2 regions of the Paenibacillus sp. p3-SID1389 genome follow, and region 1 is predicted to be linked to the other one. Evidence: riboswitches for the same ligand, from Rfam matches in the RefSeq annotation. Region 1 holds a riboswitch; the other holds the start of a gene.

The links. A riboswitch is a leader RNA that binds a small molecule or an ion and turns the genes downstream of it on or off. The one in region 1 is predicted to bind FMN.
Region 2: another riboswitch for FMN. It lies ahead of ribD (bifunctional diaminohydroxyphosphoribosylaminopyrimidine deaminase/5-amino-6-(5-phosphoribosylamino)uracil reductase RibD); the one in region 1 lies ahead of M3G15_RS00850 (DMT family transporter).

What each region holds. Positions count from the first base shown of each region.
Region 1 is NZ_JALXVO010000001.1:204,010-208,220, forward strand. It holds gene M3G15_RS00840 (MetQ/NlpA family ABC transporter substrate-binding protein) at 1-627, shown strand, start outside; gene M3G15_RS00845 (glycoside hydrolase family 18 protein) at 738-2,024, shown strand; FMN riboswitch at 2,131-2,287, shown strand; gene M3G15_RS00850 (DMT family transporter) at 2,422-3,438, shown strand; gene M3G15_RS00855 (diguanylate cyclase) at 3,578-3,826, shown strand; gene M3G15_RS00860 (glycoside hydrolase family 52 protein) at 3,989-4,211, opposite strand, start outside.
Region 2 is NZ_JALXVO010000032.1:37,645-41,855, forward strand. It holds gene ribE (riboflavin synthase) at 1-397, opposite strand, end outside; gene ribD (bifunctional diaminohydroxyphosphoribosylaminopyrimidine deaminase/5-amino-6-(5-phosphoribosylamino)uracil reductase RibD) at 397-1,518, opposite strand; FMN riboswitch at 1,810-1,972, opposite strand; gene tlp (small acid-soluble spore protein Tlp) at 2,161-2,388, shown strand; gene M3G15_RS13960 (peptidylprolyl isomerase) at 2,457-2,894, opposite strand; gene lysA (diaminopimelate decarboxylase) at 3,037-4,211, opposite strand, start outside.

The DNA of each region.
Region 1 (4,211 bases):
GAAGTTGTGATCTTGTCCGACAATGTGCAGCCAAATGATGCGCTGGCGAACAAGGAAGTGGATGCGAACTTCTTCCAGCACGTCCCTTGGATGGAGGAGTACAATAAAAACAAAAACGCCAACCTCGTTCCGGTTCAGCCGGTGTATCATGCGGTATACGGCGCTTACTCCAAACGTTATAAATCCATGGAAGAGCTCCCGGACGGAGCAACGATCGTGATCGCAAACGACGCGTCTAACGGAGGACGCTCCCTTGACATGCTGGACAAAGCCGGCGTGATCAAGCTGAAGGAAGGCGTAGGGATTAACGGGACTCTTGCGGATATCGTAGAGAACAAGCATAACTATAAATTCGAGGAAGTTGACCTGCTCATGCTGGCCCGGATGCTGGACGATGCCGATTTGGTGCTGATGACCCCGGCTTATGCCAGCCCGCTGGGACTTACGCCGAAGAAGGATGCCTTGCTGACGGAAACCGTCGAATCGGCATTTGCAATCACTTTGGTGGCTCGTGAGGACAACCGTGATTCCGAGCCGATTCAGAAGCTGGCAAAGGCGATTTCCAGTCCGGAGGTCAAGAAGTTTCTCGAGGACAATTACGACGAGATTGCGATTCCGGCGTTCTAATTCAGTGTCCTGACACGAAATCTCGACACGGCGCCTTGCTGATCGGAATAGGTCAAACTTCCCTCTTCATAGGATGATGTTAGAATGATCCATATGGAGGAGGGGAGTCGATGCAGGTTCATATCGTCCAGCCAGGCCAAACGACGTATAGTATCGCACAAGCCTATGGCGTACCTTATGAGGATATCGTTGAAGCCAATGAATTGCCGAATCCGGAACAGCTCGTGGTTGGACAAACCTTGGTCATCCCGATCGTCGGCAGCTATTATTGGGTTCGGCCTGGGGACAGCTTATGGTCGATCGCCCAGCGATTTGGATTAAGTTATCAAGAGTTAGCCCGCGTTAACGCCATTAGCGTAGAGCGCCCCCTTTCGATCGGGTTTCGGCTGTACATTCCGCCGCGGCCGCGAAGAAGCGCTGAATTTAACGCTTATGTAGAACCGCGCGGCGGAACGGTTTCTCCGGCGCTGGAGGAAAGTGCGCGGGAAGCAGCGCAGCACCTGACATACCTGGCTCCGTTTAGCTTCCTAGCGCAACGGGACGGCTCGCTTCGAGAGCCTCCGCTAAATCAATTTCCGGAAATTGCCCGGGCGAACCGGGTTGTCCTGATGATGGTGATCACGAATCAGGAGAATGATCAGTTCAGCGACGAGCTTGGCCGGATCTTACTCAACGATATCCCGATTCAAGATCGTTTTTTGGACAACATCGTCACGACAGCAAACAAATACGGATTTCGCGACATTCATTTTGATTTTGAGTTTCTGCGGCCCGAAGACCGGGAGGCATACAACGCTTTTTTGCGTAAAGCCAAAGCGCGGTTCGCGGAGCAGGGCTGGCTGATGTCGACGGCTTTGGCGCCCAAGACCAGTGCCGGTCAGCAAGGCAAATGGTATGAAGGACATGATTACCGGGCCCACGGTGAAATTGCCGATTTTGTCGTGATCATGACCTATGAATGGGGCTACAGCGGTGGACCGGCCCAGGCGGTGTCGCCTATTGGTCCAGTCCGCCGGGTTCTTGAATATGCGCTGACGGAAATGCCAGGCTCCAAAATCATGATGGGGCAAAACTTATATGGGTACGACTGGACGTTGCCATTTGTGCCGGGAAGCACCGCACGGGCGATTAGTCCGCAGCAGGCGATCCAAATTGCCGCGCGGCATGGAGTCGCCATTCAATACAGCGAGCGGGATCAGGCACCGTTCTTCCATTATTGGGATGCGGAAGGAAGGGAACATGAAGTCTGGTTCGAGGACGCCCGCTCGATCCAAGCCAAGTTTAACCTGATCAAGGAGCTGGGGCTGCGCGGGATGAGTTATTGGAAGCTGGGTTTAAGTTTTCCGCAAAATTGGCTGCTGCTCGAAGACAATTTCGAGGTGGTCAAGCGGGGATAAAGATGAATTGTTGGGACATGATCAGGCTTTGTGATTTTTGCAACAGAGTCGCTTGACAGCCTGCGTTATGATAGAAACAACTTAAGTAATCCAAAATTAAATGAATAGAGATCTTCGGGGTAGGGTGAAATTCCCGACCGGCGGTGAGGTTTCGGCAAGAGGGAACCGCAGCCCGCGACTCGCAGATGGCCTTCACGGCCCGAAGCGACTGACTTGGTGAGAATCCAAGGCCGACGGTAAAGTCCGGATGGGAGGAGATCAATGAAGCTGAAGTTTGAATCAGGGACCTGCCATGGTCGCCTGCCAAGCTTATTTGGTCAGCCCCCGCAAAGCCTTTAGAAAGGTCGATGCGGGGGTTTTCTACGTAGACCCTCTATTCAAGAAGGGGACAGACACCATGGAGAAAGTCAAAGTAAGCAGTGGTGTCCAAATTTCTGCTGGATTGAATGCAGGGGCACTTACGGGCGCATCCGGTCAGATTCAGCACTCGCCCAGAACGGCTCAAGCACGCAAATCGCGCAGCGGTTTCTGGCTTGTCGTGTTGGGTGCAGCATTGTGGGGCGTAGACCCGTTGTTTCGGGTGATCCTGCTGAAGTCGCTGACCTCGGCGCAAATCGTATTGATTGAGCATCTGATTATCGCGCTTTTTGCCATACCGGTCTTATGGAAAAACCGCACCGAGCTTAAAGGGCTTGGTTGGCGTCAAGGGGGCGCGCTGCTATTTATTTCGTGGGGCGGTTCGGCCATCGCCACGATTCTGTTTACGTTGGCCTTGTCAAGCGGTGACCTGAATGCAGTCCTGCTGCTGCAAAAAATGCAGCCGCTGTTTGCCATCCTGCTGGCCGGATTGCTGCTTAAAGAGAAGCTGCCGCGCCACTTTTTCGGATATCTGCTTATCGCGTTGCTTGGAACGTATTTGCTGACCTTCGGGTTTACGATGCCGATTGGGCATTGGAGCGATTTTGTGCAGATCGGCAGCCTGTTGTCGCTAGGCGCTGCCGCATTGTGGGGCGGATCCACGGTGATGGGCCGGTTGATGGTAGGGACGATGAAATATGAGACGGTGACATCGTTGCGGTTTATTTTGGCACTGCCGCTGCTGCTGGCTATCACTTGGAATGAAGGGGCCGCCTGGAGCCTGCCGACCGGCACCTCGCAAATCGCCGCATTTTCCCTCAATATGCTTGGACAAGCGTTGTTGCCGGGGCTGCTAAGCCTGCTCGTCTATTATAAAGGGCTGACAACAACCAAAGCGTCGGTCGCCACCCTGGCGGAGCTGAGCTTCCCAATGGTTGGCGTTCTGATCAACTGGATTGCGTTCCAGCAGTTGATTACAGTAGCCCAGGCATGTGGATTCGTGCTGATTTGGGGCACGTTATTCCTGATCTCCCGTCAGGGAGATACCAACCAATAATCCAGCAAGTCGATGAATAAGCGGGATTTCCTCCTGTCCCACAGGATGGAAATCCTCGCTTTTTTTTCATTCTCCACACCCCTCTTTGGTGAAATTTGTTATGTGATAATAAAAAGTATCAAAAAAGGATGAAGATCATTTGTCGGGAGACGGTGGGAAGTTTCATGTTGGATTTCCAAAGAATCGGCGGGCCTTCATGCACCATACGCGGGAGACATTGCGGCAATGCTGGAAGGAGGGGATTCCCGCCTCGTTTATTTTGATCGATGTCGACCACTGTAAGACGATTAACGACTCCTTTGGCCATCATATCGGAAACGAGCTGCTGCGGGAATTCGCCGGGAAGGTCCATCCTCGACTGCGGGAGGGGGATTTGTTTGGCGCATAACAGCGAAAGGCCGGGCCCATTAGGGCCCGGCTTTTGAAGATTTCAGAAAGTATAAACTTCGGGGCACCGGCATCCTGATATCGCAAGAAAAACTTCCGCTAAACGCGGTCTGTCTACTTTGAATGTACGTCGATAGACGTTTTTCTTATGTTGCAGGCGGGTTTATTTCTCGTCCAGCCACAAAATCGCTGTTACACCGCGCGGATAATACCGGCTGCCGCAGATCACGCCGGCCATCATCTGGTCGCTCCAGCTCCAGTAGGCGTTCTTCTCGGAAGTCAACCAGGCCACATGCGCCGCATCGGCAGCTTGCCCTCGTTCGTCCCAAGGGAGGCCGAGGATCCGGCGGGCGATGAACTGGCAGAGATAAATTTTGCTGAGCCAG
Region 2 (4,211 bases), on a different contig from region 1:
TGTATTTGAATAAGGAAGGCTTACTTGGACGAATTTCAAACACGACCGCATTCTGATCCTGGCTCGTTCCAACAATGGTGCCGACTCCGTCGACATGTCCCTGTACGATATGTCCGCCGAACCGTCCATTCGCCGCCATGGCCCGCTCCAGATTCACACGGCTGCCTGGTTTCAAATCCTTTAGATTCGTGTTGCGGAACGTCTGCGGCATCACGTCTACCGTAAAGGAGGAAGCGTCAAACGAGGTGGCTGTCAAGCAGACTCCGTTCACCGAAATGCTGTCACCTAGCTTGATGCCTTCCGTCACAACCTTCGCCGAAATGTTCAGAATCATCGCTTCCCCTTTGCGGCTGATCGATTTCATCGTGCCGATTTCTTCCACAAGTCCTGTAAACATTAGTGATCTCCCTCCTTCACCTGCGCCCAGACCGGTACTCCCCGGATGCACACATTATCCCCGATTTGTTCGACTTCCATGTCGCGCAAGGTCACCGCATCCCGCATTAGATCATACCCGGCAAAGCTAAAGCTCGAGGGCGCTTCAGCTCCTCCGATCAGCTTGGGAGCAAGGAAAAGCACGATCTCATCCACCAGCTGCTGCTCCAATAGCGAACCGTTTAGACGTCCGCCTCCTTCTACGAGTACAGAAGAAATCCCTCGCTGTCCGAGTTGAACGAGCGCGTTCCGTAGATCAACCTGCGGACCGCTGCCGCAGCGGAGAACTTCCGCCCCAAGGTGGATGAGGCGTGCTGCCTTGTCTGGATCAGCCTGTTCCGTCGTCACAATCCATGTGGGAGCTTGCCCATCCCGAAGGACTTGTGCCGTCTCTGGAATGCGGAGCGTCGAATCCGCGATGATGCGAATGGGCGACAATCCCGGAACGGATAACCGGGTAGTCAGCTGCGGATCATCCGCGAGGATCGTCGAGGCGCCTACCATAATGGCCTGATGGCGATGCCGCATCGTATGGACGATTTCTCTTGCTCCCTCGTTGGAGATCCACTTGCTGTCCCCCGTCCGACTCGCCAGCTTCCCATCCAGCGTGCTGGCGGATTTGATCGTCACATACGGCATGCCGGTCGTGATGAACTTAATAAAGCGACGATTCAGCTTCAAAGCCCGTTCACGCAGCACACCAACTTCCACCTCAATCCCGGCGGCGCGAAGCAGCTCAATGCCTTTGCCGGCGACCAGCGGATTTGGATCTTCGCAGGCAACTACGACGCGCTGCACCTTCTCGTGAATCAAGCGCTCTGCGCAAGGCGGCGTTAACCCGTGATGGCTGCAGGGCTCCAAGGTGACATAAACGGTGCTGCCTTCTGCCTGGGAACCGGCCATGTTCAGGGCATGCACCTCGGCATGCGGAGTTCCCCGCTTCAAGTGCGTACCCAGCCCAACCAATGCCCCGTCCTTCACGACAACGGCACCAACGACCGGATTGGTCCCGGTTTGTCCCTGCGCGCGCTCCGCCATGTCCAGCGCTAGAGCCATGTAATATTCGTCGTCAATCACCTTCATCCGCGGTCCTCCTTACACCAATCCGTGAAGCGAAGAATACAAAAACAACCCTGCCGCAATCCGGCAGGGTTGAAATGAGAGTGGTTTTACGCATATCAAAAAGAGCACCTTCGTCTCCTCCCTGTCGCCACGACACGATCTGAGATCGTACAAGACGACAATGGACCAAAACGAAAGCTTGGCAACGTCAAGACTCTTCACCATCGTATATATGTGAAAAATAGAACTTGATCGTTTGAAGCTCTTTAGGTATGAACACCTTCGCAAATAAAATAACGTACGTGCTCTCGCGTTTTCCTTCTCCCATCCAGACTATACTGTCGGTCCCGGAATCTCACCGGCTCAGCCGCATGCTTACGTAAGCGCTGCGGGTCACGGACTTGTGCTTCATCGAACGAGCGTCCAATGAGCCATCACCGTCGGTAGGGAATTTCACCCTGCCCCGAAGGATTGCCAAATATTAAATTTGCATGACTGCAAGACGAATGTTAGCACTAATTTTGCAAAAAATCAAGCACACCTGTCACAACGCCAGCGAACCTCCACCTAGCGGGTACTTGCAGATGTGCATAAAAACCGGCCTAAAGAGCTAACCTTAAGAACGATATCGTATGACAAATTCAATTCTCAGGAGGAATGAACGTGGCAAAACCGGATAATCGCTCCGACAATGTGGAAAAGCTGCAACGGAGCATCCAAAACACGATTAAGAATTTCCGTGAAGGACAAGATTACCTCAGCGAACATGCTGACGAAATCTCCCCTCAGGAGAAGAAGCAAATCGAGGAGAAGAACGAGAAACGACTGCACGCTATCGAAGGCTTACGCGAAGAGATCAAAGACGAAGCCGCTCACCAAAGAAAATCTTAATTCAATGAAAAGGGGCTCCGCCGCCAAGACCAACTTGGATTTGCGGGGCCCTCTTACTTACTGGCTGATTAAGCTTCGTCCCAAACGGTAACTTCCTTCATTTTATCCCCAGGACGAATTTGGTCCACGTATTCCATACCCGAAATCACTTTACCGAAAACGGTATGCACTCCGTTCAAATGCGGCTGCGGCTCATAGACGATAAAGAACTGGCTGCCGCCTGTATCCTTGCCGGCATGGGCCATCGACAATACCCCGCGCTCATGCTTGGTCACGTTGGTATCTGTTTCGCATTTGATCGTATAGCCCGGACCGCCCGTACCATTGCCGATCGGACAACCTCCTTGCGCGACAAAACCCGGAATCACGCGATGAAACGTAAGTCCGTTATAAAATCCGGAGTTGGCCAGCTTCTCAAAGTTCGCGACCGTTCCAGGAGCTTCCTCGGGCAGGAACTGAATTTCGACTTCTCCGCCTTTTTCCAAAACGATTTTACCTTTTTTCATATCAATGTACACACCCTTCTATATGAACGTCTGGGACAAACCTCTTACAGTTTACTAGAAAATCCGCGTACAAGCAAAACAAGGCCAAACAGGGAACGAATACACGCTCCCTCTTAGGCCTTGTTGCTTCAATCGCTCCTGCCTATTTCAGCGATGGCTGCTTCGCGATCCGTTCTGGAATCACGTCACATGCGACCAGATCCTGCAACGACTCGCGCTTCACGACAAGATCGCTGCGGCCGTCTTGCACGAACACGACCGCCGGACGACGGATCCGGTTGTAGTTGCTGGCCATCGCGTAGTTGTACGCACCGGTGCAGGATACGGCGAGCAGATCGCCGCTGTTCACCTTCGGCAGCTCTACGTCCCAAATCAACATATCGCCGCTTTCGCAGCATTTACCGGCAATCGACACGATCTCTTCATTGGCATCGTTGGCGCGGTTGGCCAGCATCGCCTCATATTTCGACCCGTACAGCGCCGGACGTGGGTTGTCCGTCATTCCGCCATCAACGGCCACGTATTTACGTACGCCAGGGATATCCTTGCTTGTACCTACCGTATACAGCGTCGTGCCAGCATCACCTACGATGCTCCGGCCCGGTTCAACCCAGATTTCCGGAAGCTGCGGATAATCAGCGAACTCCCGTTTCACTGCATCCGTAATCGCTCCAACATAATCGGACACCTTCAGCGGTGTGTCGCCTTCCGTATAACGAATGCCAAAGCCGCCGCCCAGGTTAACCACCTTGAAGATCACACCAAGCTGATCCTTCACCTGCATAGCAAAAGCCGCGACGCGCTCAACCGCCAACTGGAACCCTTCCACTTCAAAAATTTGCGAGCCGATATGCGAATGCACGCCAAGCAAATGCAGATTCAGGCTGCGGTTGGCCAAATCAACGGCTTCCAACGCCGAACCGTTGCCGATATCAAACCCGAACTTCGAGTCCGTCTGACCGGTTGAAATATATTCATGCGTATGGGCTTCCACCCCTGGTGTTACGCGCAGCAGGACATTGACCGTAACGCCTTTCTCGGCGGCAAGCGCCTGCAGCATGTGCAGCTCCGTAAAGTTGTCCGCTACGAAACAGCCAATCCCGGCGGAAATCGCCATTTCCAATTCATCTGGCGTCTTGTTGTTGCCATGAAAATGGATTCGCTGCGCAGGAAATCCCGCTTGAAGGGCCGTATACAATTCACCTTCGGAGACAACATCCAGGGACAAGCCCTCCTCCTCGGCCAGCCGGCACATCGCCATGACGCAGAATGCTTTGCTGGCATAGGCGACCTGGAAAGACAGCCCCGATGCCCGGA